DNA from 2 places in the Streptomyces sp. RGM 3693 genome. Region 2 is predicted to be linked to the other one. Evidence: predicted binding sites of a transcription regulator. Region 2 holds the regulator's gene; the other holds the start of a gene.
The links. The regulator HrcA, encoded in region 2, represses chaperone genes, less so after heat shock. The targets are predictions, from matches to a motif close to TTNGCACTCNGNNNNNCNGAGTGCNAA.

Region 1 (5,897 bases), on a different contig from region 2:
TCCGGCTTGTCGGCGATGACGGCCTCGGTGGTGAGGAACAGCGCCGCGATGGAGGCGGCGTTCTGCAGCGCGGAGCGCGTGACCTTGGCGGGGTCGATGATGCCCTCGCCGATCATGTCGACGTACTCGCCGGTCGCGGCGTTCAGGCCGTGACCCGGAGTCAGGTTGCGCACCTTCTCCACGATGACGCCACCCTCAAGGCCGGCGTTCACGGAGATCTGCTTGAGCGGGGCCTCCAGGGCCAGCTTCACGGCGGCGGCACCGGTGGCCTCGTCGCCGTCCAGCTCCAGCTTCTCGAAGACCGAGGAAGCCTGCAGCAGGGCCACGCCACCACCGGCGACGATGCCCTCCTCGACGGCCGCCTTCGCGTTGCGAACGGCGTCCTCGATGCGGTGCTTGCGCTCCTTGAGCTCGACCTCGGTCGCGGCGCCGGCCTTGATGACGGCCACGCCGCCGGCCAGCTTCGCGAGGCGCTCCTGGAGCTTCTCGCGGTCGTAGTCCGAGTCGCTGTTCTCGATCTCGGCGCGGATCTGGTTGACCCGGCCCTGGACCTGCTCGCTGTCGCCGGCACCGTCGACGATGGTGGTCTCGTCCTTGGTGATGACGACCTTGCGGGCGCGGCCGAGCAGGTCGAGACCGGCGCTCTCCAGCTTGAGGCCGACCTCCTCGGAGATGACGGTGCCACCGGTGAGGATGGCGATGTCGCCGAGCATGGCCTTGCGGCGGTCACCGAAGCCGGGCGCCTTGACCGCGACGGACTTGAAGGTGCCGCGGATCTTGTTGACGACCAGGGTCGACAGGGCCTCGCCCTCGACGTCCTCGGCGATGATCAGCAGCGGCTTGCCGGACTGCATGACCTTCTCCAGGAGAGGCAGCAGGTCCTTCACGTTGCCGATCTTGGAGTTGACGATGAGGATGTACGGGTCCTCAAGCGCCGCCTCCATGCGCTCCATGTCGGTCGCGAAGTACGCCGAGATGTAGCCCTTGTCGAAGCGCATGCCCTCGGTGAGTTCCAGCTCCAGACCGAAGGTCTGGGACTCCTCGACGGTGATGACGCCTTCCTTGCCGACCTTGTCCATCGCCTCGGCGATCAGCTCGCCGATCTGCGGGTCAGCGGCGGAGATGGACGCGGTGGAGGCGATCTGCTCCTTGGTCTCGATCTCCTTGGCCTGGTCCAGCAGCGCACCGGAGACGGCCTCGACGGCCTTCTCGATGCCGCGCTTCAGGGCCATCGGGTTGGCGCCGGCGGCGACGTTGCGCAGGCCCTCGCGGACCAGTGCCTGGGCCAGGACGGTCGCGGTCGTCGTGCCGTCACCGGCGACGTCGTCCGTCTTCTTCGCGACCTCCTTGACCAGCTCGGCGCCGATCTTCTCGTACGGGTCCTCCAGCTCGATCTCCTTGGCGATGGAAACACCATCGTTGGTGATCGTGGGGGCGCCCCACTTCTTCTCAAGGACGACGTTGCGGCCCTTGGGGCCGAGGGTGACCTTGACGGCATCGGCGAGCTGGTTCATACCGCGCTCAAGGCCGCGCCGCGCCTCCTCGTCGAACGCGATGATCTTGGCCATGTGAAGTGGTCCCTCCGGACTGATGGGGTCCCCGTGCTCGAACGAAGCCGAGAGCTTGGGGGCGGAAATACCGGACCGTGTTGGCGCCCGCGACGGACGGCCTGCATACCGTGTGGTTCCTTGCCCCACCTGGCGTGCGGGCCTCACCGACCCAGTCCACATTCAGCACTCTCACGGGGAGAGTGCTAACGCAATGATTAGCACTCGCACCCATCGAGTGCAAGCGCTTGGCGGTCGGACCCCTCGTCCGTGAGACGGCCGGGCCCCCGTCCGCGAGGCGACCGGACCCCGTCCCCGAGACAGCTACACACCGCCCGCGCGCGCCCGCGTACCACCCCGCGAGGCGCGCCCGTGACGCCCGGGAACGGCAAGGCGCCCGCGACGCCCGGAAGCGGCGGGCGCCCATGACGTCCGGGAACGACAGAAGGCCCGCAACCCCGTACTCGGGGATGCGGGCCTTCTTCCAACGATGCAGTCGGCCGCCGCCTCAGGCGGCGACCCGGACCATGTCCGCCTGTGGCCCCTTCTGGCCCTGCGAGATCTCGAACTCGACTCGCTGACCCTCCTCAAGGGTGCGGTACCCGTCCATCTGGATCGCGCTGTAGTGGACGAAAACATCCGCACCACCGTCGACCGCGATGAAGCCGTACCCCTTCTCCGCGTTGAACCACTTGACGGTGCCCTGAGCCATGCCTAACTCCCCTATTACTGGCCCTTGCGCAGGACCGCACTCCGCGGACCCGGGTCAGACCTCACCCCACCGGAAATGGCCCGTGGGATGTGCGCCGGAACGCGTCGACCGCCGCTGAATGTATCTGGACCAATGCCCAGCGCAACAGGTCAATCGGACGAGAATTCTGGCGCCAGGGAATCGGCCGTATGCGCTCAAATGCCGTTATCCCAGGCCAAGTCGGGCCGGGAATAAGCCGCGCAAACGACAAAACGCGCACACAACTTGCGCACAAGTCCCCGCGATCTCATATGCGTTCGGCATGCACGCGGAGATAACCGGAGGGGGATCGCCCCAATGGTATCCCCTTTCACAACACGGAATTGCCCCGTCCGTTTCGTACGGACGGGGCAATTTCCGGTCACTACCGGCAAAGAGTTGGCGCAAATTCGATCGGCGCGTTCCACACCGGCGCCGGCGGGCGCGTCAGCGTCGGCTACCGAGTCAGCAACCGCCCGCCACTGCCGGAATGATCGAGACGCCCGCACCGTCCGGGGTCGGCGTCTGGAGGCCCTGCTCGAAGCGGACGTCGTCGTCGTTGACGTAGACGTTCACGAAGCGGCGCAGCTTGCCCGCGTCGTCGAGCACCCGGGCCGCGATGCCCTGGTGGTTCTTCTCCAGGTCGGCGATGACCTCGGAGAGGGTCGCGCCCTCGGCGGTCACCTCGGCCTCGCCTCCGGTGTACGTGCGCAGGATGGTGGGGATGCGGACCTTGACGCTCATGGTTCTGCCTTCCAGGGAAGTACGAGTGCGGAATCGGGGCGGGCGACGGACCGGCTCAGCCGGCCAGGCCGGCCGCGCGGAACGCGTCCAGGTTCGGCCGGATGGTGGCGGAGGGCCCGGCGGCGACGGCGTCGAGGGTCTTCAGACCGTCACCGGTGTTCAGCACGACGGTGGTCAGCGACGGGTCCAGGATGCCGTTCTCGATGAGCTTCTTGGTCACACCGACGGTCACGCCGCCCGCGGTCTCCGCGAAGATTCCCTCCGTACGGGCCAGCAGCTTGATCGCGTCCACGATCTGCGGGTCGGTGACGTCCTCGACCGCACCGCCGGTGCGGCGCGCGATGTCGAGCACGTACGGGCCGTCCGCCGGGTTGCCGATCGCCAGCGACTTGGCGATGGTGTTCGGCTTCTGCGGCTTGACGACCTCGTGTCCGGCCTTGAAGGCCACGGACACCGGAGAGCAGCCCTCGGCCTGGGCGCCGAAGATCTTGTACGGCTTGTCCTCGACCAGACCGAGGGCGATCAGCTCCTTCAGCCCCTTGTCGATCTTGGTGAGCTGGGAGCCGGACGCGATCGGGATGACGAGCTGGTCCGGCAGCTGCCAGCCCAGCTGCTCGCAGATCTCGTACGCCAGCGTCTTGGAGCCCTCGCCGTAGTAGGGGCGGAGGTTGACGTTGACGAAGCCCCAGCCCTCGCCCAGCGGGTCGCCGATGAGCTCGGAGCAGAAGCGGTTCACGTCGTCGTAGTTGCCCTCGATGGCGACCAGGTCACCGCCGTAGACCGCGGCCATCACGACCTTGCCGGGCTCCAGGTCGTGCGGGATGAAGACGCAGGACTTCAGGCCCGCGCGGCGCGCCGCGGCGCCGACCGCACCGGCCAGGTTGCCGGTCGAGGAGCAGGACAGGGTGGTGAAGCCGAAGGCGCGGGCGGCCTCGACGGCGATCGCGACGACCCGGTCCTTGAAGGAGTGGGTGGGGTTGCCGGAGTCGTCCTTGACGTACAGGCCGCCGGTGACGCCCAGCTCGGCGGCGAGCCGGTCGGCCTTGACGAGCTTGGTGAAGCCGGGGTTGAGGTTGGGCTTGTCGGCCACGTCGGCGGGGACGGGCAGCAGCGGGGCGTAGCGCCAGATGTTGGCGGGTCCGGCCTCGATCCGCTTCTTCAATTCTGCTGCTTGACCGGGCCCGCCGCCGGGGAGCTCGTAGGCGACTTCCAGCGGGCCGAAACACTCCTGGCACGCGAAGATCGGGCCGAGCGGAAAGCGCTGTCCGCATTCGCGACAGGACAGCGCGACGGCGGGGCCGAGGGAGACAGCGGGAGCGGATTCGGTGACTTGCACAGCCATGGAGGCGAGGCCCTTTCTCCTCATCTTCCTCACGACGCATCTCGCCGTGAGACGGATTTGGCACCTTCCCTAGCCGGGAGCCTCGCGCGCGCACTGTGCTGGCTTGCGGCGGAGACCGGCTGGAGGGTTGCCGGGGCTTCAACGGGCCGTATCCCTCTGCCCCTCTGGATGAGCGGTATGGCGCTGGGTCGAAACCCAGGCGTTTGTTGCGCGGCGACCCCGACATGCGAGGGTCATCCGCGTTGTTCAAGACTGTAACCGAAGGCACTCGCCGTTGAGATAGTCGTCCGGTCCGCGAGATGGATCACATAACGGGCTTCCGTTCGGGGGCCACCGAGGAGAGTCGTAGACGTGCTGGAAGAAGTGGAGCGCTGGCTGGCCGGCCGCTCCTGGTCCGCCGCGGACCGCCCGCTGGAGCGGCTGGTGGAGGCCAAGCGCCAAACGGGTCGGACGGTCAGCGTGGTGCTGCCCGCGCTCGACGAGGAGGCGACGGTCGGTGCGATCGTCGCGGCGATCCGTGCCGACCTCATGACCGAGGAGGTGCCGCTGGTCGACGAGCTGGTGGTGCTGGACTCGGGCTCCACCGACCGTACCGCCGAGGTCGCCGCGGCGGCCGGTGCCCGGGTCGTCCACCGGGACAGTGTGCTGCCCCGGATTCCGGCGCTGCCCGGCAAGGGCGAGGTGCTGTGGCGCTCGCTGCTGGTGACCAGCGGCGACATCATCTGTTTCGTCGACGCCGACCTGTGGGAATTCTCGTCCACCTTCGTCTCGGGGATCGTCGGGCCGCTGCTGACCGACCCGGAGATCCACTTCGTCAAGGCGATGTACGACCGGCCGCTGGAGACCGCGGAGGGCCGGGTGCCCGCGGCCGGCCGGGGCGAGCAGGGCGGCCGGGTCACCGAGCTGGTCGCCCGGCCGCTGCTCAACCTCCACTGGCCGCAGCTGGCCGGGTTCGTGCAGCCGCTCGGCGGGGAGTACGCGGCCCGTCGCGCGCTGCTGGAGCGGCTGCCGTTCCCGGTCGGTTACGGGGTGGAACTGGGCCTGCTGGTGGACGCCCTGCACACGGTCGGCCTGGACGCGCTCGCCCAGGTGGACGTAGGGGTGCGCAAGCATCGCCACCAGGGCGGCCAGGCGCTCGGCCGGATGGCCGCCGCGATCTACCGTACCGCTCAACTCCGGCTGGCCCGCGGGCACTTGGTGCGGCCCCGGCTGACCCAGTTCGACCGTGGGGAGAACGGCTTCGTGCCGCGGACGACGGAGGTGGACACCGAGGAGCGGCCGCCGATGGCCGGAATACCGGAGTACGCGGAACGGCGGGCGGCCTGAGGGGCGATCCGTACGTTTGCGCGGATCCCCTGCGGGTTAATGTCGCGACATGGTCTCCGAGCGCAGTGCGGTGCAGCCAGGTGCCGAGGTCCTCGTCGCGTCCAACCGCGGGCCGGTTTCGTACGCCGTGGGAGCGGGCGGTGAGCTGACCGCCAAACGCGGCGGCGGGGGGCTCGTGTCCGGGCTCTCGGCGATCGGGCCCGAGACG
Region 2 (5,897 bases):
TGAAGAGGGGGTTGGTCAGCGCCTGCTTGTGCAGCGGGTTGGCGCCGGACTCGGGGGTGATCAGGAAGGCGGTGCCCAGCTGCGCCATCGAGGCACCGGCGGCCAGCACCGCCGCGATCTGCGAGCCGCGCATCAGCCCGCCGGCGGCGATCACCGGGATCTGCACCGTCTCGCGGACCTGGGTGAGCAGCGCCAGCAGCCCCAGCCCCGAGCCGGTCCCGTCGGCGTGCGGATCGTCCCGGTGGGTGCCCTGGTGGCCGCCCGCCTCGACGCCCTGCACGCACACCGCGTCCGCCCCCGCCCACTGCGCGGCCTGCGCCTCGGCGGCGGTGGTGACCGTGACGACGGTGTACGTACCGACCTTGGCGAACGCGTCGAGGACCGGCCGCGTGGGGCAGCCGAAGGTGAAGGAGACGATCGGCACCGGGTCGTCGCGGAGGATCGCGAGCTTGGCCTCGTAGCCGTCGTCGGTGGAACCGTTGATGTCGCCGAGCTCGGTCTCGTACCAGGCGGTCTCGCCGGCGAGTTGCTCGCGGTAGACCTCGACGGCGGAGGTGTCGGCCAGGGAGGGCTGCGGCATGAAGAGGTTGACGCCGAAGGGGCGGCGGGTCAGCCCCCGCAGCTGTTTGATCTCCTGGTACATGCCGTCGGCGGTCTTGTAGCCGGCGGCCAGGAAGCCGAGTCCGCCGGCTTCGCAGACGGCGGCGGCCAGCTCGGGGCCGGAGCCACCGCCCGCCATCGGGGCCTGCACGATGGGGTGGCGGCAGAAATCGGTGAGCGCGGTGGGCATGCACACATCGTGTCACGCCTCACGCCGTACCCCGAACTGGGGCGGCGGTCACGGAGAGCTCCCCGGACCCCGCCCCGAACGGTGTGCCTACCGCCCGTTGAAGGCGTCCTTCAGGCGGGAGAACAGCCCCTGCTGACCCGGCTGAAACTGACCCTGCGGGCGCTCCTCGCCGCGCAGCTTGGCCAGCCGGCGCAGCAGTTCCTCCTGCTCGGGTTCGAGCTTGCTCGGAGTCTGCACCTCGACGTGGACGATCAGGTCGCCCCGGCCGTTGCCGCGCAGGTGGGTCACGCCACGACCGTGCAGCGGGATCGACTGGCCGGACTGGGTGCCGGGCCGGACGTCGATCTCCTCCACCCCGTCCAGCGTCTCCAGCGGGCATTTGGTGCCCAGGGCCGCCGCGGTCATCGGGATGGTGACCGTGCAGTGCAGATCGTCCCCGCGCCGCTGGAACACCGAGTGGGGCAGCTCGTGGATCTCGACGTAGAGGTCGCCGGCGGGACCGCCACCGGGGCCCACCTCGCCCTCGCCGGCCAGCTGGATCCGGGTGCCGTTGTCGACACCGGCCGGGATCTTGACCGTGAGGGTGCGGCGGGAGCGGACCCGCCCGTCGCCCGCGCACTCGGGGCACGGCGTCGGGACGACGGTGCCGAAGCCCTGGCACTGGGGGCACGGCCGGGAGGTCATGACCTGGCCCAGGAAGGACCGGGTGACCTGCGAGACCTCACCGCGACCACGGCACATGTCACAGGTCTGCGCGGAGGTGCCCGGCGCCGCGCCCTCACCGCTACAGGTGGTGCAGACGACGGCGGTGTCGACCTGTATGTCCTTGGTCGTGCCGAACGCGGCCTCGCTCAACTCGATGTCGAGGCGGATCATCGCGTCCTGGCCGCGGCGGGTCCGCGAGCGCGGGCCACGCTGCGAGGCCGTGCCGAAGAACGCGTCCATGATGTCGGAGAAGTTCCCGAAGCCCGCGCCGAAGCCGCCCGCGCCGCCGGCTCCGCCGGTCTGCGAGAGGGGGTCGCCGCCGAGGTCGTAGACCTGCTTCTTCTGCGGATCCGACAGGACCTCGTAGGCGGCGTTGATCTCCTTGAACCGCTCTTGGGTCTTGGGGTCCGGGTTCACATCCGGGTGCAGCTCGCGTGCCAGCCGCCGGAACGCCTTCTTGATCTGGTCCTGCGAGGCGTCCCGACCGACACCGAGGACCGAGTAGTAATCCGTGGCCACTTACGACTCCGCGAGGATCTGTCCGACGTAACGTGCCACTGCGCGTACCGCTCCCATCGTTCCGGGGTAGTCCATGCGGGTCGGTCCGACCACGCCCAATTTCGCGACGGCCTCGTCGCCAGAACCGTATCCGACGGTGACGACCGAGGTGGACGTCAGGCCCTCGTGAGCATTCTCATGCCCGATACGTACGGTCATGCTCGAGTCCTTGGCCTCCCCGAGCAGCTTGAGCATCACCACATGCTCCTCGAGGGCCTCCAGCACCGGCCGGATGGTCAGGGGGAAATCATGCCCGAAGCGCGTCAGATTGGCGGTGCCGCCGATCATCAGCCGCTCTTCGGTTTCCTCCACCAAAGTCTCCAGCAGTACCGACAGTACTGTCGAGACGGTGGCCCGGTCGTCCTGTTCGAAGGATTCCGGCAGATCCTGCACCAGCTGCGGGACGTCCGCGAAACGGCGGCCGACGATCCGGCTGTTGAGCCGGGCCCGCAGGTCCGCCAGGGACGTCTCGCCGAACGGCGTCTGGCAGTCGATGAGTCGCTGCTCGACGCGTCCGGTGTCGGTGATCAGCACCAGCATCAGCCGGGCCGGGGCCAGTGCCAGCAGTTCGGCGTGACGGACCGTGGACCGGGTCAGGGACGGGTACTGCACCACCGCCACCTGCCGGGTCAGCTGCGCCAGCAGGCGCACCGTGCGCCCCACCACGTCGTCCAGGTCGACGGCGCCGTCCAGGAAATTCTGGATCGCTCGCCGCTCGGGGACGGACAGCGGCTTGACGCCGGCCAGCTTGTCGACGAAGAGGCGGTAGCCCTTGTCGGTCGGGATCCGCCCGGCGCTGGTGTGCGGCTGGGCGATGAAGCCCTCGTCTTCCAGAGCCGCCATGTCATTGCGGACAGTGGCCGGGGAGACCCCCAGCTGGTGGCGCTCGGTGAGCGCCTTGGAGCCGACCGGCTCCTCCGTCCCGACATAGTCCTGGACGATGGCGCGCAGCACTTCCAGTCTGCGTTCGCTGAGCATTCCGCCACCTCCAGTCGGCCGTCCCGCCGTGTCGTCACTTCTCCTGGCACTCACATGGGCCGAGTGCCAAACCCGGAGCCAGTGTACGGCCGGGTAGCGCGGATGCGGCAAGGGCCGGCGCACTGAGGACTTACCCACCGCCGTGGAATCCGACCCCCGGGCCGCCCCTGAGAGCACCCTGATCCCGCCCCGAGGAAACCCCGATCCCGCCCCGCCACGGCCCCTGGTCCGCACCCGGGGCGGCACCCCCACGGGGCCGCCGCCCGGCCGTATCCGCCGGGTGCGAGGGCGGGGTGACGGGCAACGTTATCGCGGGGCGCCGGTCCCTGCCGCTGCCCTCGCACCGTCCGCCCGGTGTGCGGTCGCGCGGGGGAAGGCAGGCGGGAGAGTGCCGGCAGGGGCTAGCGTCTCGGTATGCGCATCACGTGGGAAGAGGCGGGCTGGGAGCGGCTGGGGGACGGTGTCACCCGGCGTCGGATGCCCGGCTGGGACGAGACGATCGGCGTGATCGCCGGCTCGGAGGGCGTACTGATCGTCGACACCGGCGCGACCATCGGCGCCGGGGCGGAACTGCGCCGCACCATCCGCGCCGTACTGGGCCGCGATGTGACGTATGTCGCGCTCACCCACCCGCACTTCGATCACGTCCTGGGCACCGCGGCCTTCGCGGGGGTGCAGGTGTTCGGCGCGACCGGGTTGGACGAGCTGCTGCGGCACAACAAGGACGCGCTGCGGGACAGCGCGGTGCGGCACGGTGTGGACCCGGACGCCGCGGCGGAGGCCGCGGACCTGCTGGTCGTCCCGCACCACCACGTGCACGGGCAGCTGACCGTCGGCCTCGGCGACCGGGAGGTGTTGCTGGCCAACGTCGGCCCCGGGCACACCGCCCACGACCTGGCCGTCCTGGTGCCCGGCCGGGCCGGCGAACGGGAGATCGTCTTCTGCGGCGACCTGGTCGAGGAGTCCGGTGAGCCCCAGGCGGGCCGCGACGCGCTGCCCGGGCAGTGGCCGGCCGCGTTGGACCGGCTGCTGGCGCTGGGCGGCGAGGACGCGGTGTACGTGCCGGGCCACGGCGCGGTGGTCGACGCCCGCTTCGTCCGCGCCCAGCGCGATGCCCTGGCAGCCCGTTTCGGCACCGACTCCCCCTGAGGCGACGCCCGTTGGCCCGGCTACCGGGCCGCCTAGCCCTCGGGCGGCCCGGCAGCCCGGCCCCTTGGCTCCCGGGCCCGTCGCCCGGCAGCCCCGCAAACCCGTTGACCTCACCGCCCCGCCGACCCGCCGCCCCGCCGACCTGTAGGGAAGCAGACCCGCATGCACAGCAGGCACTACAGCCCCGACCTCACTCCCCCCTGGAAGAAGCCGAAGCCGGCGCCGGAGGTGCCGGCCGACCCCGGACTGGTCGTCGAGGAGGTGGTGACGGGCTACTGCGGCGCGGTCCTGCGGTGCGAGAAGACCGCCGAGGGCCCGACGGTCACCTTGGAGGACCGCTTCGGCAAGCAGCGGGTGTTCCCGATGGTGCCGCGCGGCTTCCTCCTGGAGGGCCGGACCGTGACCCTGGTCCGGCCGCAGGGCCGGCCGGCGCCGAACGGCCCGGCGCGCACCGCGTCCGGTTCGCTCGCGGTGCCCGGGGCGCGCGCCCGGGTCGCCCGCGCCGGCCGCATCTATGTGGAGGGGCGGCACGACGCGGAGTTGGTAGAGCGCGTCTGGGGTGACGACCTACGGATCGAGGGGGTCGTCGTGGAGTACCTGGAGGGCATCGACGACCTCCCGGCGATCGTCGATGCGTTCTCCCCCGGCCCGGACGCCCGTCTCGGCGTGCTGGTGGACCACCTCGTCCCCGGCTCGAAGGAATCCCGGATCGCAGCGGCGGTGACCGGTGCGCACGCGCTGGTCGTGGGCCATCCGTACATCGACGTCTGGCAGGCGGTGAAGCCGTCCTCGGTGGGCATCGCGGCGTGGCCGCAGGTCCCCCGGGGCCAGGACTGGAAGACCGGGGTGTGCCGGGCGCTGGGCTGGCCGGAGAACACCGGAGCGGCCTGGCAGCGGATCCTGTCCCGGGTGCGGTCCTACAAGGACCTGGAGCCGGCGCTGCTGGGGCGGGTGGAGGAACTCATCGACTTCGTGACGGCGCCGGAGGGGACGGACGGCCACTGAGGGCCCTTGGGGGCGGTGTGCGCCCCTGGTGGCACACCGTGCGCCGGGCCGGCGGTGAGCGCACTCTGGTAGCAGCGATTCCGGAGGTGACCGCCATGTTGAAGACCGCTGTCGGATGGCATGTCGAGATGGAATTCGAGGAGGACACCCACCGCACCCGGGCCGCCGCCCTGGTACGGCTGCCCGACGGGACCGAGGTGCGGTCCCATGGTTATGCCAGCCGCCACCCAGCCGACGGGAATCAGCCCCGGGTCGGCGAGGAGGTCGCGGGGGCCAGAGCCCTCAACGATCTGGCGATGCAGCTGCTGACCAAGGCCCACGACGAGATCGACACGGCGTCGGGCCGGACGTCCTACCCGCTGACCCACTGACGTCCGTTGATCCTTGCCCCTTGATCCGCTGGCCCTTGATCCGCTGGCCCTTGCCCCGTTGACCCGGCGGCGACCGCCGGGGCGTCGGCGGCACGGGGGCGGGGCGGTCGGAGCGGTCAGTCAGGGCGGGCAGAGCAGTCGGAGCAGTCAGAGCGTTCGGAACGGTCAGTCCACCAGGTCGCGCACCACCGCGTCCGCGAGCAGCCGCCCGCGGAGCGTCAGCACCGCCCGCCCCTCCTCGTAGGGCCCGGGCGCCAGGAGGCCGTCGGCCACCGCGCGGGCGGCGGCACGGGCGCCCGCGGGGGCAAGGAGGGAGAGCGGGCAGCCGGTGGCGAGGCGGA

Region 1: a site for HrcA is predicted at 1,731-1,757, ahead of groL (chaperonin GroEL). Genes of this name have one in related genera too.

What each region holds. Positions count from the first base shown of each region.
Region 1 is NZ_JBMPPQ010000005.1:80,033-85,929, forward strand. It holds gene groL (chaperonin GroEL) at 1-1,568, opposite strand, end outside; gene ACO0M4_RS39780 (cold-shock protein) at 2,056-2,259, opposite strand; gene ACO0M4_RS39785 (MoaD/ThiS family protein) at 2,743-3,021, opposite strand; gene thrC (threonine synthase) at 3,077-4,363, opposite strand; SAM riboswitch class I at 4,381-4,538, opposite strand; gene ACO0M4_RS39795 (glucosyl-3-phosphoglycerate synthase) at 4,715-5,689, shown strand; gene ACO0M4_RS39800 (alpha,alpha-trehalose-phosphate synthase (UDP-forming)) at 5,739-5,897, shown strand, end outside.
Region 2 is NZ_JBMPPQ010000002.1:1,790,407-1,796,303, reverse strand. It holds gene ACO0M4_RS25325 (nitronate monooxygenase) at 1-790, opposite strand, end outside; gene dnaJ (molecular chaperone DnaJ) at 878-2,014, opposite strand; gene hrcA (heat-inducible transcriptional repressor HrcA) at 2,015-3,031, opposite strand; gene ACO0M4_RS25310 (MBL fold metallo-hydrolase) at 3,446-4,180, shown strand; gene ACO0M4_RS25305 (DUF3097 domain-containing protein) at 4,343-5,185, shown strand; gene ACO0M4_RS25300 (DUF1876 domain-containing protein) at 5,281-5,556, shown strand; gene hemW (radical SAM family heme chaperone HemW) at 5,722-5,897, opposite strand, start outside.